2 regions of the Glutamicibacter sp. BSL13 genome follow, and region 1 is predicted to be linked to the other one. Evidence: riboswitches for the same ligand, from Rfam matches in the RefSeq annotation. Region 1 holds a riboswitch; the other holds the start of a gene.

The links. A riboswitch is a leader RNA that binds a small molecule or an ion and turns the genes downstream of it on or off. The one in region 1 is predicted to bind thiamine pyrophosphate.
Region 2: it holds a riboswitch for thiamine pyrophosphate, as region 1 does, so the genes downstream of both, RCJ92_RS04000 (3-oxoacyl-ACP reductase) here and RCJ92_RS04275 (ECF transporter S component) in region 1, are expected to answer to the same signal.

Annotation. Positions count from the first base shown of each region.
Region 1 covers NZ_JAVGCZ010000014.1:26,776-32,343, reverse strand. The annotation lists gene RCJ92_RS04285 (ATP-binding cassette domain-containing protein) at 1-179, opposite strand, end outside; gene RCJ92_RS04280 (ECF transporter S component) at 176-799, opposite strand; TPP riboswitch at 863-1,017, opposite strand; gene RCJ92_RS04275 (ECF transporter S component) at 1,124-1,744, opposite strand; TPP riboswitch at 1,811-1,966, opposite strand; gene RCJ92_RS04270 (DUF4235 domain-containing protein) at 2,094-2,336, shown strand; gene mnhG (monovalent cation/H(+) antiporter subunit G) at 2,427-2,786, opposite strand; gene RCJ92_RS04260 (monovalent cation/H+ antiporter complex subunit F) at 2,786-3,052, opposite strand; gene RCJ92_RS04255 (Na+/H+ antiporter subunit E) at 3,049-3,699, opposite strand; gene RCJ92_RS04250 (Na+/H+ antiporter subunit D) at 3,713-5,320, opposite strand; gene RCJ92_RS04245 (Na(+)/H(+) antiporter subunit C) at 5,321-5,568, opposite strand, start outside.
Region 2 covers NZ_JAVGCZ010000013.1:24,629-30,196, reverse strand. The annotation lists gene RCJ92_RS04010 (siderophore-interacting protein) at 1-80, shown strand, start outside; gene RCJ92_RS04005 (LLM class flavin-dependent oxidoreductase) at 95-1,435, opposite strand; gene RCJ92_RS04000 (3-oxoacyl-ACP reductase) at 1,432-2,235, opposite strand; TPP riboswitch at 2,317-2,411, opposite strand; gene RCJ92_RS03995 (hypothetical protein) at 2,555-2,713, shown strand; gene RCJ92_RS03990 (HNH endonuclease family protein) at 2,860-3,588, shown strand; gene RCJ92_RS03985 (hypothetical protein) at 3,790-3,999, shown strand; gene RCJ92_RS03980 (5'-nucleotidase C-terminal domain-containing protein) at 4,262-5,568, shown strand, end outside.

The sequences.
Region 1 (5,568 bases):
CCCGCGCCGCTGGGTCCCAGCAGCAGCACCCGCTGCCCGGCCGGAATCTCCAGATCCAGGGCGTGCAGGGCCGGTTGCTGCCGGTCGGCGTGCTTCCAGCCGAACCCGCGCGCGCTCACGGACAGGGCACCGGATTCCAGCTGGGGCAGCGCGGCGTGGTTCGTGATGCCGGCGGTCATTGCTTCGCCCGCCCAAAGACCGGTTCGCGGTTCGCCCTGCGGCTGGGCAGCGCGGAAAGCGCCCCGGTGGCCGCCAGCGCGCGGGTGGCGAAGTAGGACAGGATGCCGGCAATCACCAGGCCGGAGAGGCTCATCGCCGCCACGTGGAAAAGCTTCATGCTCGCGGTGTATTCCGCGTAGTAGGCCATCAGGTAGGCCTCGCTTAGCGCACCGAACAGTCCGGCGCCCAACCCCGCCAGCATCGCCACCCCAAGGCTCCACACCCGGTAGCGGAAGAGCGCGAACACCACCTCGGCGCCCAGCCCCTGGACAATGCCGGAAACCAGCACGGTGATGCCCCACTGCGAGCCCAGCAGCGCGGAGATCACCGCGGCCAGCAGTTCACAGTACAGGGCGGCGCCGGGCTTGCGGATGATCAGGGCCCCGAGCACTGCCGGGAAGAGCCACATCCCGGCCACGAAGGCGCTAGCCGGCGGGAAGGCCACAAAGGCCAGGGAAATGAAGCCGTAACCGGCGTTCCAGCCCCAGAACACCACGCCCGAAGCCACGGCGATCACCGAGGCGACGACGATGTCGGCGACCTTCCACGAGCTGCTGGCCCGCAACGGTGTTGTTGTCACTTGAATATCCTCCTGAATCAGGAGGGGAGCATGTATGCGAACCGGGGCGCGTCCCCGGGGGCATACCTGAGATTCTCGACTTCCTTCGCCGGTACTAGCCGGGGCAGGTTCGAGGGTCTGCGATCTATCGCACTCTCAGCGTCTTTTACCCTTACGCCTGCCGTGACGCGCCTGGCGGCACGGCAGCGGGCTGGTATGACGCTCCCCTGTCGGTTTATGTCTGCGTTGCCACCATACCCCAGGATGCCGGTCGGGCAGAACCCGCACCGGCGACCGGTTTGAGGCGGACGTCATATTGCTCTTGCTCCCGCGGCCAGGCGCCGCCTAGCGGGAGCGGGTGAGCACCGGTTCCCGGTGGGCCCGGCGGCTGGGCAGGGAGGCCAAGGCACCGGTGTTGGCCAGCATGCGGGTGAGGAAGAACGAGCAGATCCCGGCGATCAGCAACCCGGAGACGCTCATCGCCGCCACATGAAACAGCTTCATCCCGGGGGTATAGTGCACGAAGTGGGCGGTGATGTAGGCACCGTTGAGGGCGCTGAGGAAGCCGGAGCAGAAACCGGCCAGCATGGCGGCGGACAGGTTCCACACCCGGTAACGCAAGAGCGCGAACACCAGCTCGGCGCCCAGCCCCTGCAGCAGCCCGGAGACCAGCACCGTCAGTCCCCAGTGGGTGCCCAGCAGGGCCTCGATGATGGCGGCCAGCAGTTCGCAGTACAGTGCCGCACCGGGCTTGCGAATGATCAGCGCCCCGAGGACCGCGGGGAACAGCCACATGCCCGAGAGCAGCGCGCTGGCCGGCGGGAACGCGGCGAAGGCCAGCGTCACGAAACCGTAACTGGCGCTCCACGCCCAGAACACCACGCCCGAGGCCACGGCGATGACCGAGGCGATCACGATGTCCGCGACCTTCCATGAGGTGCCGCCGGTTCGCTTGGTTGTTGCCATTTTCTTCCATCCTCCTGGTTCAGGAGGGGAGCACATGCGGATGCGCAGGGAGCTGTCCCTGCCGCACATCTGAGATTCTCGACTTCCTTCGCCGGTACTAGCCGGAGCAGGTTCGAGGGTCTGCGATCTATCGCACTCTCAGCGTCTTCCACCGGTCCCGGCCACCGGCGTTTGCTGCGCGGTGAGCCTCGGGGACGGTATGACGCTCCCCTGTCGTTTCTTGTCAGCAGATTGCGCCGGCGATCCGTGGATCACCCGATGCCATGTCTGCGATGCCACCATAGCTCAGGATATGCTTTCGATAGAAAGAGAAGTCCCCATGCGAACAGGAGCGCGAAGAATGAAACCAATGATGAAGCTGCTCGCCACCGGCATTTCCCTGGGAGCCGGGTTTGTCGGCAGCAAGCTGGTGGACCGCTTGTGGAAGGGATTCACCGGCAATGACGCCCCGCGCCACGGCCAGGAAGCCGAAGCCGAAGCCTCGATGCGCCAGGCCCTGGCGTTCGCCGTCTTCTCCTCCGTGGTGGCCGCAATCATCCAGGTCCTCACCGACCGCGGCACCCGCAAGGCGCTGGCCAAGCTGAACAAGTAGTTCCCCGGCGTTTGCGCCGTGGACAGGCAGGGCCTCGGAGCACCGTGATGCGGTGCTTCGAGGCCCTTGTTCGTGGTGCCGGCAGTGGCGCTAGTCCTTGTTCTGGCGGCTGGCGTTCTCCACCACGGTGCGCAGTTCGTCGCTGTACAGCGTTTCGCGCTTCACGTGCTTGGTGCGGTACCCGGAACGGCCAATCATGTGCGCGGAGACCGGTGCGGTCAGCAGCTGCACGCCCCAGGCCAGGGCGAGCACCGGCACCACCTGCCAGGAGCGCAGGTGGATGGCCAGCCCGATGAACAGCAGCAGGAAGCCAAGCACCTGCGGCTTGGTGGCCGCATGCATCCGGGTGAGCAGGTCGGGGAAGGTCAACAGGCCTATGCCGGCGATCAATGACATCAGCGAGCCGACGATCATGCAGCCGGCGGCCACAATGTCCAGGAACTGATCCATCACGCATTCCTCTGGTCGGAAACGAACCGGGAGACGGTGACCGAGCTGATGAAGCCGATGGCGCAGGCGATCACCACGAACAGGATGTGGTTGGTGTGCCGGTTCAGGTACATTTCCAGGCACAGGGCGGCGGAGATGATCAGCAGCATCACATCCAGGGCCAGCACCCGGTCCAGGATGGAGGGTCCGCGGGCGACCCGGATCAGGCAGGCCACCGCACCCACCGAGAGCAGCACTCCGCTGATTCCCACGATGATGTAGCTCAACGCTTTGCCTCCTTGGCCTTCTGGCGGGCGCGCTGGGCGATGTCCTTGCGCACCTGCTTGACGTACTCGTACTCGTCGTGGCTGCCGATGGCCATGATCACCCGCCGTTCGATTTCATGGATCTTCGCCCGGGAGCGGGCGACCTTGATGGCGTTGGAGGCGTTGAGGTAATGCAGGTACAGGGTGGAGCTGCGCCGGTCCACCTCCACCACGAACGATCCGGGGATCAGGGTCAGCACGTGCCCGACCGTGGTGACGATCAGGTCCGAGTCGGTGTGCAGGCGCACCGCGATGATGGAGCTGCGGGTCTTCTGGCGCCGGAAAAGCGCCAGGTAGGAAACCTCCAGGCTGGCCGCCACCACCTGCATGATGAACCAGCCGAGCAGCAGGAAGCAGTACCACGGGTTGATGCGCCCCGACAGGCGCACCGGGGGCAGCGGGAACAGGGCGACCAGCAGCAGGGACAGCAGCGCCCCCACGATTAGGGTTCCGGGGGTGAAGTCCTGCCACAGCGCGCCCCAGACCAGGGTCATGAACAGCAGCAGCGGCCACTCCTGGCGCAGTGTGGCGCGGTTGCGCTGGCCCGAGGCCTCATCCAGCGCGTCGGCGATGCGCTGGTCGCGTGGCTCGTCAATACGTTTTGGCATGTGTCCTTCCCCTTTAGCCTGGCGGCAGAACCGCGGTGATGTAGGGGGCCCGGCTCAGCAGCTCGGCGGCCACCCTCTGACAGAAGGCAAAGAGCGGTCCGGCGAACACGGTCAACGCCACCCCGGCGGCGACCAGGGCCCCGGTGGAGTAGCGCATCCCCCAGGGCAGGAACTTCGCCTCCATCTGCCGGGCGAGCCTGGCCCCCAGGATCGGCCCCTGATTGCCCGAGGACTGGATCAGTTCGGTCATCTCCTTGGACTGGTCCACCAAGGACGCCTGCGGGTCCTCCGCCTCGGCCGCCCGGCGCCAGAAGGCGCGGGCCCAGACGCGGATGATGGCCAGCAGGGTCAGCAGGCTGGTCAGCAGCCCGGCGGCGATCACCGCCCAGTTCAGTGCCCCGCCCTGTTCGGTCGCGGCGTGCAGCAGCCCGAACTTGCCCAGGAACCCTGAGAATGGCGGGATGCCGCCCAGATTGATGGCCGGGATGAAGAACAGCACCGCCAATGCCGGGGAAAGGCGGGCCAGGGATCCCAGTTCGGTGATGTTCGCGGTGCCGGCTCGCCGTTCAATCAGCCCGGCGACCATGAACAGGGAGGTCTGCACGATGATGTGGTGGCCCACGTAGTAGATCGTGGCGGCGATCGCGGTTTCGGTGCCGACCGCGATCCCGAAGATCAGGTAGCCGATGTGGCTGGTCAGCGTGAAGGAGAGCATGCGCTTGAAGTCCGACTGGGCCAGCGCACCGAAGATGCCGATCACCATGGTCAGCGCCGAGACCACCAGCAGCACCGAGTTCACTTCCCCGCCCGGAAACAGCAGCGTCTCGGTGCGCACGATCGCGTACACGCCCACCTTGGTCAAGAGTCCGGCGAACACGGCGGTCACCGGGGCCGGGGCGGTCGGGTAGGAGTCCGGCAGCCACAGCGAGAGCGGGAACACGGCGGCCTTGATGCCAAAGGCGATCAGCAGGAAGCTGTGCAGGATCAGCTTTGTCCCCGAATCCAGGTCGGCCAGCTTCAGCGCCAGGTCCCCCATGTTCACCGTGCCGGTAGCCGCATAGATCAACGCGATCGCGGTCAGGAACAGCACCGAGGAGACCACGGAGACCACCACATAGGTGATGCCCGAGCGGATCCGTTCGGCGGTGCCGCCCAGGGTGAGCAGCACATAGCTGGCGGTGAGGAAGATTTCGAAGCCCACGTAGAGGTTGAACAAGTCCGCTGCCATGAACGCGTTGGACACCCCGGCCAGCAGGATCAGGTAGGCCGGGTGGAAAATCGAGACCGGACCGTGCTCATCCCCGTCGGCCATCCCCTGACTGGTGGCGAACAGCAGCACCGCCAGGGACACCACGGTGGAGACCAGCAGCATGAACGCGCTGAATCCGTCCACCACCAGGGCTATGCCGGTGGGGGTGTCCCACCCGGCGATGGTGATCGCGTAGGTCTGCCCGTTCCAGGTGGCCGCCAGCATCCCGACCTCCAGCAACAGCGTGGTGCACAACACCCCGATGGTGATGATCCGCTGCCAGCGCACCTTGCGCCGGGCCAGGAAGGTCGCGCCGGCGCCCAAGATCGGCAGGATGACCGCCAGCGGGGCCAGGGACATGAGCTGTTGCATCTATTCCTCCCCCTCGCGGATCGGTCGGCCTTCCTCATCGACGAATTCGGTGGTGTCTTCCTCCACGGGAGCGTCCTCTTCTTCGTCGTAGGCACTGGCCTGGGAGACGCGGATATCTTCTTCATCGTCCCGCACGGTATCGGCGTTGGTCAGCGACCAGGACCGGTAGATCAACGCGAGCAGGAACGCGGTCACTGCGAAGGTGATGACAATGGCGGTCAGGATCAGCGCCTGCGGCAGCGGATCCG
Region 2 (5,568 bases), on a different contig from region 1:
GCATCGTCGCTGGCTGGGGCCTGGACAAGAAGCGGGTGCACGTCTCCTCCTACTGGACGCTACGGACCCGATCGCGTTGAACCGGCCCCGGCCGCTATCTGGGCTGGTTAGCTTCTTCGCGGGGCCAGGACGATGCGGGCAGGCCCAGTCCCAGATGCCCGCGCAGGGTCGAGGAGGAGTACGCGGTGCGGAAAAGTCCCCTGCGCTGCAGTTCGGGGATCACCAGGTCCACGAAATCCTCGATGCCGGCGGGCAGAGTGGGCGGCATCAGGTTGAAGCCGTCCGCCGCCCCGCAGTCCAGCCACTGCTCCATCTCATCGGCAATGGACTGCGGGGTACCGATCATGGTGGCGTGTCCGCCTCCGGCGGCCAGCAGCCCCAGCAGTTCGCGCACCGTGGGCTGGTGCACGGCGATCAGCCGCTGGATCGTGGCATAGCGTCCCTTCGGTCCGGTGAAGCTGTGCAGTGGCGGCAGTTCGGGCACCGGGGCATCCAGGTCCCACCCGGAGGTGTCCTGCTGCACGAAGACGCCCAGCTGCTTAAGCGCGTCACCGGTGGGCAGCAGCTCGTTCAGCCGGCGCTGCTTGGCCCGGGCTTCCTCATGCGTGCGCCCCACGTAGGTCACCAGCCCCGGCATGATCGCCACCGCTTCCGGGTCGCGTCCGGCCGCGGCGATCCGGGAGCGCAGGTCGGTACCGTACTCCAGGGCCATCTGCCGATCGGCAGCCACCGCGTACACGGCCTCGGCATATTTCGCGGCCAGCTCCCGACCCTGCGGGGAGGAGCCGGCCTGGAACAACACCGGGGCCCACTGCGGGCCGCCGGGAACGTTCAGGGGGCCACGCACCGTGAAGTGCTCCCCCACGTGTTCGATGGGCTGCAGAAGTTCCGGGTTGGCGAAGTCCCCGTCCCGGCTGGCCTGTATGGCCTGGGCCGGGAAGGAATCCCACAGTCGGCGCACCACCTGAATGAACTCATCGGCTCGCGCATATCGGGTGTCATGGTCCCCCAGCCCGGGCATCGAATGGTTCTGCGCCTCGGCATCCCACATGCTGGTGACCACGTTGACCCCGGCCCGCCCGCCGGAGAGGTGGTTCAGGCTGGCCAGCATTCTGGCGGCATGGAATGGGGAGTAGAAGCTGGAGGAGACAGTACACACCAAGCCAATGTGCTCGGTGTGCTGGCTCAACGCCGAGAGCAGGGTCAGCGGCTCGTAGAACCAGGTGGGTCCGGCCTTTGCGGCCTGCGGGGAGACGGATTGGCCGTCGGCCAGGAACACCGCGTCCAGCAGCCCGCGCTCTGCGGTCTGCGCCAGCTGCGTGTAGTACCTGGTGTCGCCCAGGCGTTCGGCAGCGGAGTCCGGGTCTCGCCAGGCAGCCTGGTGGTGGCCGGCACCGTAGATGAACAGGTTCAGTTTCAATTGCTTGGGGCTCATCCCTTGACCAGTCCCCCATCCACGATCAGGTTCTGTCCGGTCACGCCGCGGGCCCAGGGGGAGGCGAAGAACAGGACGGCGTCCGCCAGTTCGGCCGGGCTGGTGACCTTGCGCAGCGGTGTGCCGGAGGCGATGAAGTCAAAGACCTCTTCCGGGGTGGCCGCGGAGGCGTCGGTCGTGCGCAGCAGTCCGCCCGAGACCATGTTCACGGTGATCCCCTCGGGTCCCAGGTCATCGGCGAAGGTGCGGGTCAGCGACAGCAGTGCCGCCTTGGTGGCCGTGTAGTCGTGGTACGGGACCACCGGATGCTGGAAGAGGTTCGTGCCGATATTGATGATCCGTCCAAAACCGGCTTTGCGCATGTTCGGCAGCACGGCCTGGATTGCGGCGACCGGGGCCAGCACCGACCCGGTGAACTGTTTGCTCAAATCGGCCGCGCTGAGTTCGCCAGCCTTGGGCCGGGCGTCCCCGTTGAAGGAGAAGTCGACCAGCGCGTTGTTGACCAGCGTGGTCAGCGGCTTGCCGAAGTGCTCTTCGGCCTGGCGGACCAGGTTTTTCAGCTGCCCGGCTTCACGCACATCAGCCTGTACGGCCAGGGCCTGTTCGGGGTAGCGGGCAGCCAGATCGTTGGCGGCCTGCCCCGAGGAGTGGTAGTTGAGGACCACGTTCGCTCCGGCGTCCAGGAAGGCGGTGCTGATGGCCGCGCCCAGCCCGCGCGCGGCCCCGGTGACCAACACCTGCTGCTCTGCCAGGGGCAGAGCACTGTTGCTGGTTTCGACGGTGGTGGTTTGTGTATTCATGGTGTTCGAACTCCTTGAATGTGGGTCAAGGCGAACGGAACCCGGTGTGGATACGCCGCAGCCACTCAAAGGTGCGGGGCATCGTGGAATCCAGGACATTCCCTTCGCCAGTACTAACTGGTGCAGGTTCGACGGGTGTTTTCTCAGCCGCTGCGGCGGCACCCCGTGTCACTAAGCCCATTCCTACCACATCCAGCGACCAGGCGCCGACTTGGAGACTTTTTGACCCGGACAATGCCAAGGCCGCGCCGTTGCCGTTACGAAAACGGACGGGACCGGACTCCTTGTCGCTTTGCCGGAACCGGCCTACGGTGAGGATATGGACACGGTAAATGACAAGGGCAAGGACCCCTACGCACCAGAAAACATCGACACCGGCGAAGTGTCACCCGAGCAGCTGAAGAAGTGGCGTGATGAGGGCGGGGCATCGCACACCCGTCCGGGCCAGGACGAGGATCCGGGAACCGCGACCAACTAGCGCGGTCTGCGTCACGGACACCACATAAAGGTGCCCCGGCGGTTCGGGCGATAGTGTCGCCCCGAAGCGATAAGGTGCTGGCTGTACACCACAGGCAGCACCTTATTTTTGGTGCGCCCACTGCATCGAAGGGAACCTTCTACCGCATGCGCAGCCCGCGTCGTTTCATCACCCTGGCCCTCTTGCTTGGCTCACTGTCACTGACCTCATGCTCGGCCGGGACGCTCAGCGATTTCAACCCCGACGCCGCTCCAGGGCAAACGCAGTCACAAGCCCCCTCCACCGGCGGCCCCATCACCGAAGAGCAAAGCCTTGAGTTCGCAGAATCGCTGGCGTTGCTTGAGGAAATCGACGTCAAGGGCCGCGCCCCGAAGACCGGGTACTCGCGCGAGGAATTCAGCAAGGGCTGGAAGGACCCCGACCGCAACGGGTGCGACGCGCGCAATGACATTCTCGCCCGGGACCTGAAGGACGTGGAATACCGGGAGGGACGCATTGAATGCGTGGTGCTCAGCGGCGTACTTGATGACCCCTACACCGGCAAGAGCATCTCCTTTGTGCGCGGGCAGGGAACCAGCAGCGCGGTGCAGATCGACCATGTGGTGGCGCTTTCGGATGCCTGGCAGAAGGGCGCCCAGCAGTGGGACGCCGAAACCCGCCTGAACTTTGCCAACGACCCGCTGAACCTGATGGCTGTGGATGGCCCGACCAATGCATCCAAGGGCGACAAGGACGCGGCAACGTGGCTGCCGCCCAACCGCTCCTTCCGGTGCAGCTACGTTTCCCGTCAGACGCAGGTGAAGGCGAAATATGACGCGTGGATGACAAAGGCCGAACAGGCGGCCATTGAGAAGATCCTGCGCAGCTGCCTCTAACCGCGCACACCCCCGGCTCACGGCGGTGAACCGGTTTTTCCTAGGTTTACCCTGCTCCCCGAGGCGCCGCTTCATCCCACTGCGGTAGGTGAGCAGGCACATCTAGTCCTTTCGGAGGATTCCTTCGGACAACCATTTGTGCAATTATTGTAATTACAGTCATTGGTTTTTCACGGGACAGCGTGGTCTACGGAACAAGGGATGCGTGATGCGGAGATGAAGATGCGGCTTCTGGGGGTTGCGCTTTTGGTGTGCGGTGCCGCGGTCTTCATCTTTGCCCTCAACGTCCAGCATCGTGAGTTGGCCTACGGCCTGCTTACCGGGGCATACCTGCTCTTCGTGCTGGCCGTATGCACGCTGGTCGGACGAATCGTGGGAGCCTCGCGGGTGGGGCCACCCAGCGGCGAATGATCCGCATGCCCCCGTTGCGGATCTGCACCGAAGCCGGCCACGATCACACGGTGAACGTGAAAGATCTGCTTGATAGTCAAACTATGGCGCGGATTTCGCGATGAGAGCCGCCCAGGCCGACCCGCTGCGGGAGGGCCGTGTGAAGCGAGGCCACGTGAACGGCCCCCGACATCAACCCCACACTTCATCAAAAAGTATCGACAGGTTCACTCCCGTGGGATAAACATGTGACGATCACTTGTTTACCTCTAGGGGATTTTCCATGTCTACCTCCAGACGCCTGCCCAGGGTCGGTTTCACTGCCCTGGCGTCCTTTTCGCTCATTGCCTCCGGCGCCGTTGGCGCGCAGGCAGCGCCCACCGAGCCAAGTCCGGCCAAGGAAGTAGAGCTCAACCTGCTGAGCATCAATGACTTCCACGGACGCATCCAGGCCGAGGGCGAATCTGCCGGAGCTGCAGTACTGGCCGGAGCGGTCGCAAAATATCGGCAGGAGAATGCGAATACCCTCTTTGTCTCGGCCGGCGACAACATCGGTGCCTCCACGTTCGCCTCCGCTTCACAGCAGGATGCGCCCACGATTGACGCGCTCGGCGCCGCCGGGTTGGACCTGTCGGTGGTGGGCAACCACGAATTCGATCGCGGCTTCCAGGACCTGCAGGAGCGTGTAATCCCCCGCTACGGCACGAAGTCCGAAGCCGAAGGAGCCGAGGGGGCGGACTATGCCCTCGGCGCGAACGTATACGAGAAGGGCACCAGCAAGCCGGCCCTCAGGGAGTACACAATCCGCGAAGTAGACGGTGTATCGGTCGGGTTCATCGGCACGGTCACCGCGGACACGGCCACGCTGGTTAGCCCCAGCGGGATCAGCGACCTCACCTTCGGCGACCAGCTCGAGGCCGCCAACCGGGTGGCAGAGAAGCTGAGCGACGGCGACAAGAAGAACGGTGAAGCCGACGTGCTGGTGCTGCTGACCCACGACGGATCCGAAAGCACGGCCTGTGACACGATTGCCAAGGAATCAACGGATTATGGGCAGCTGATCCGCAATGCCGATGAGCACATCGACGCCATCATTTCCGGACACACCCATAAGCCCTACCACTGCTCAGTGCCAATCGCGGGCACTGACCAAACCCGGCCGGTGATCCAGGCGCATCAGTACGGCACCACCCTGGGCGAAATCTCCCTGAGCATTGATGCCAGCGACGGCACGGTCACGCAGTCGGACACCAAGCTTGTCCCCTTGGCTGCCGAAGGCAGCTCGGCTTTCAAGCCAAACGCTGCCGTCACAGAGATTGTTGACAAGGCCGTTGCCGAATCCGAAGAAGTAGGCCAGCAGGAAATCGGCGCCATCAGCGCCGACATCCTGCGCGGCGGCGAACCGGCAGGTGATGACCGCGGCGTGGAATCCACCCTGGGTAACACCATCGCCGATGTCCACTTGTGGGCGACCTCCAACGAGGACTTCGGCGGGGCCCCGGCACAAATCGCCTTCATGAACCCCGGTGGTCTGCGCGCTGATCTGCTGTACGGCCAAAACGGCATCGTCACCTACAAGGCCGCCGCGGA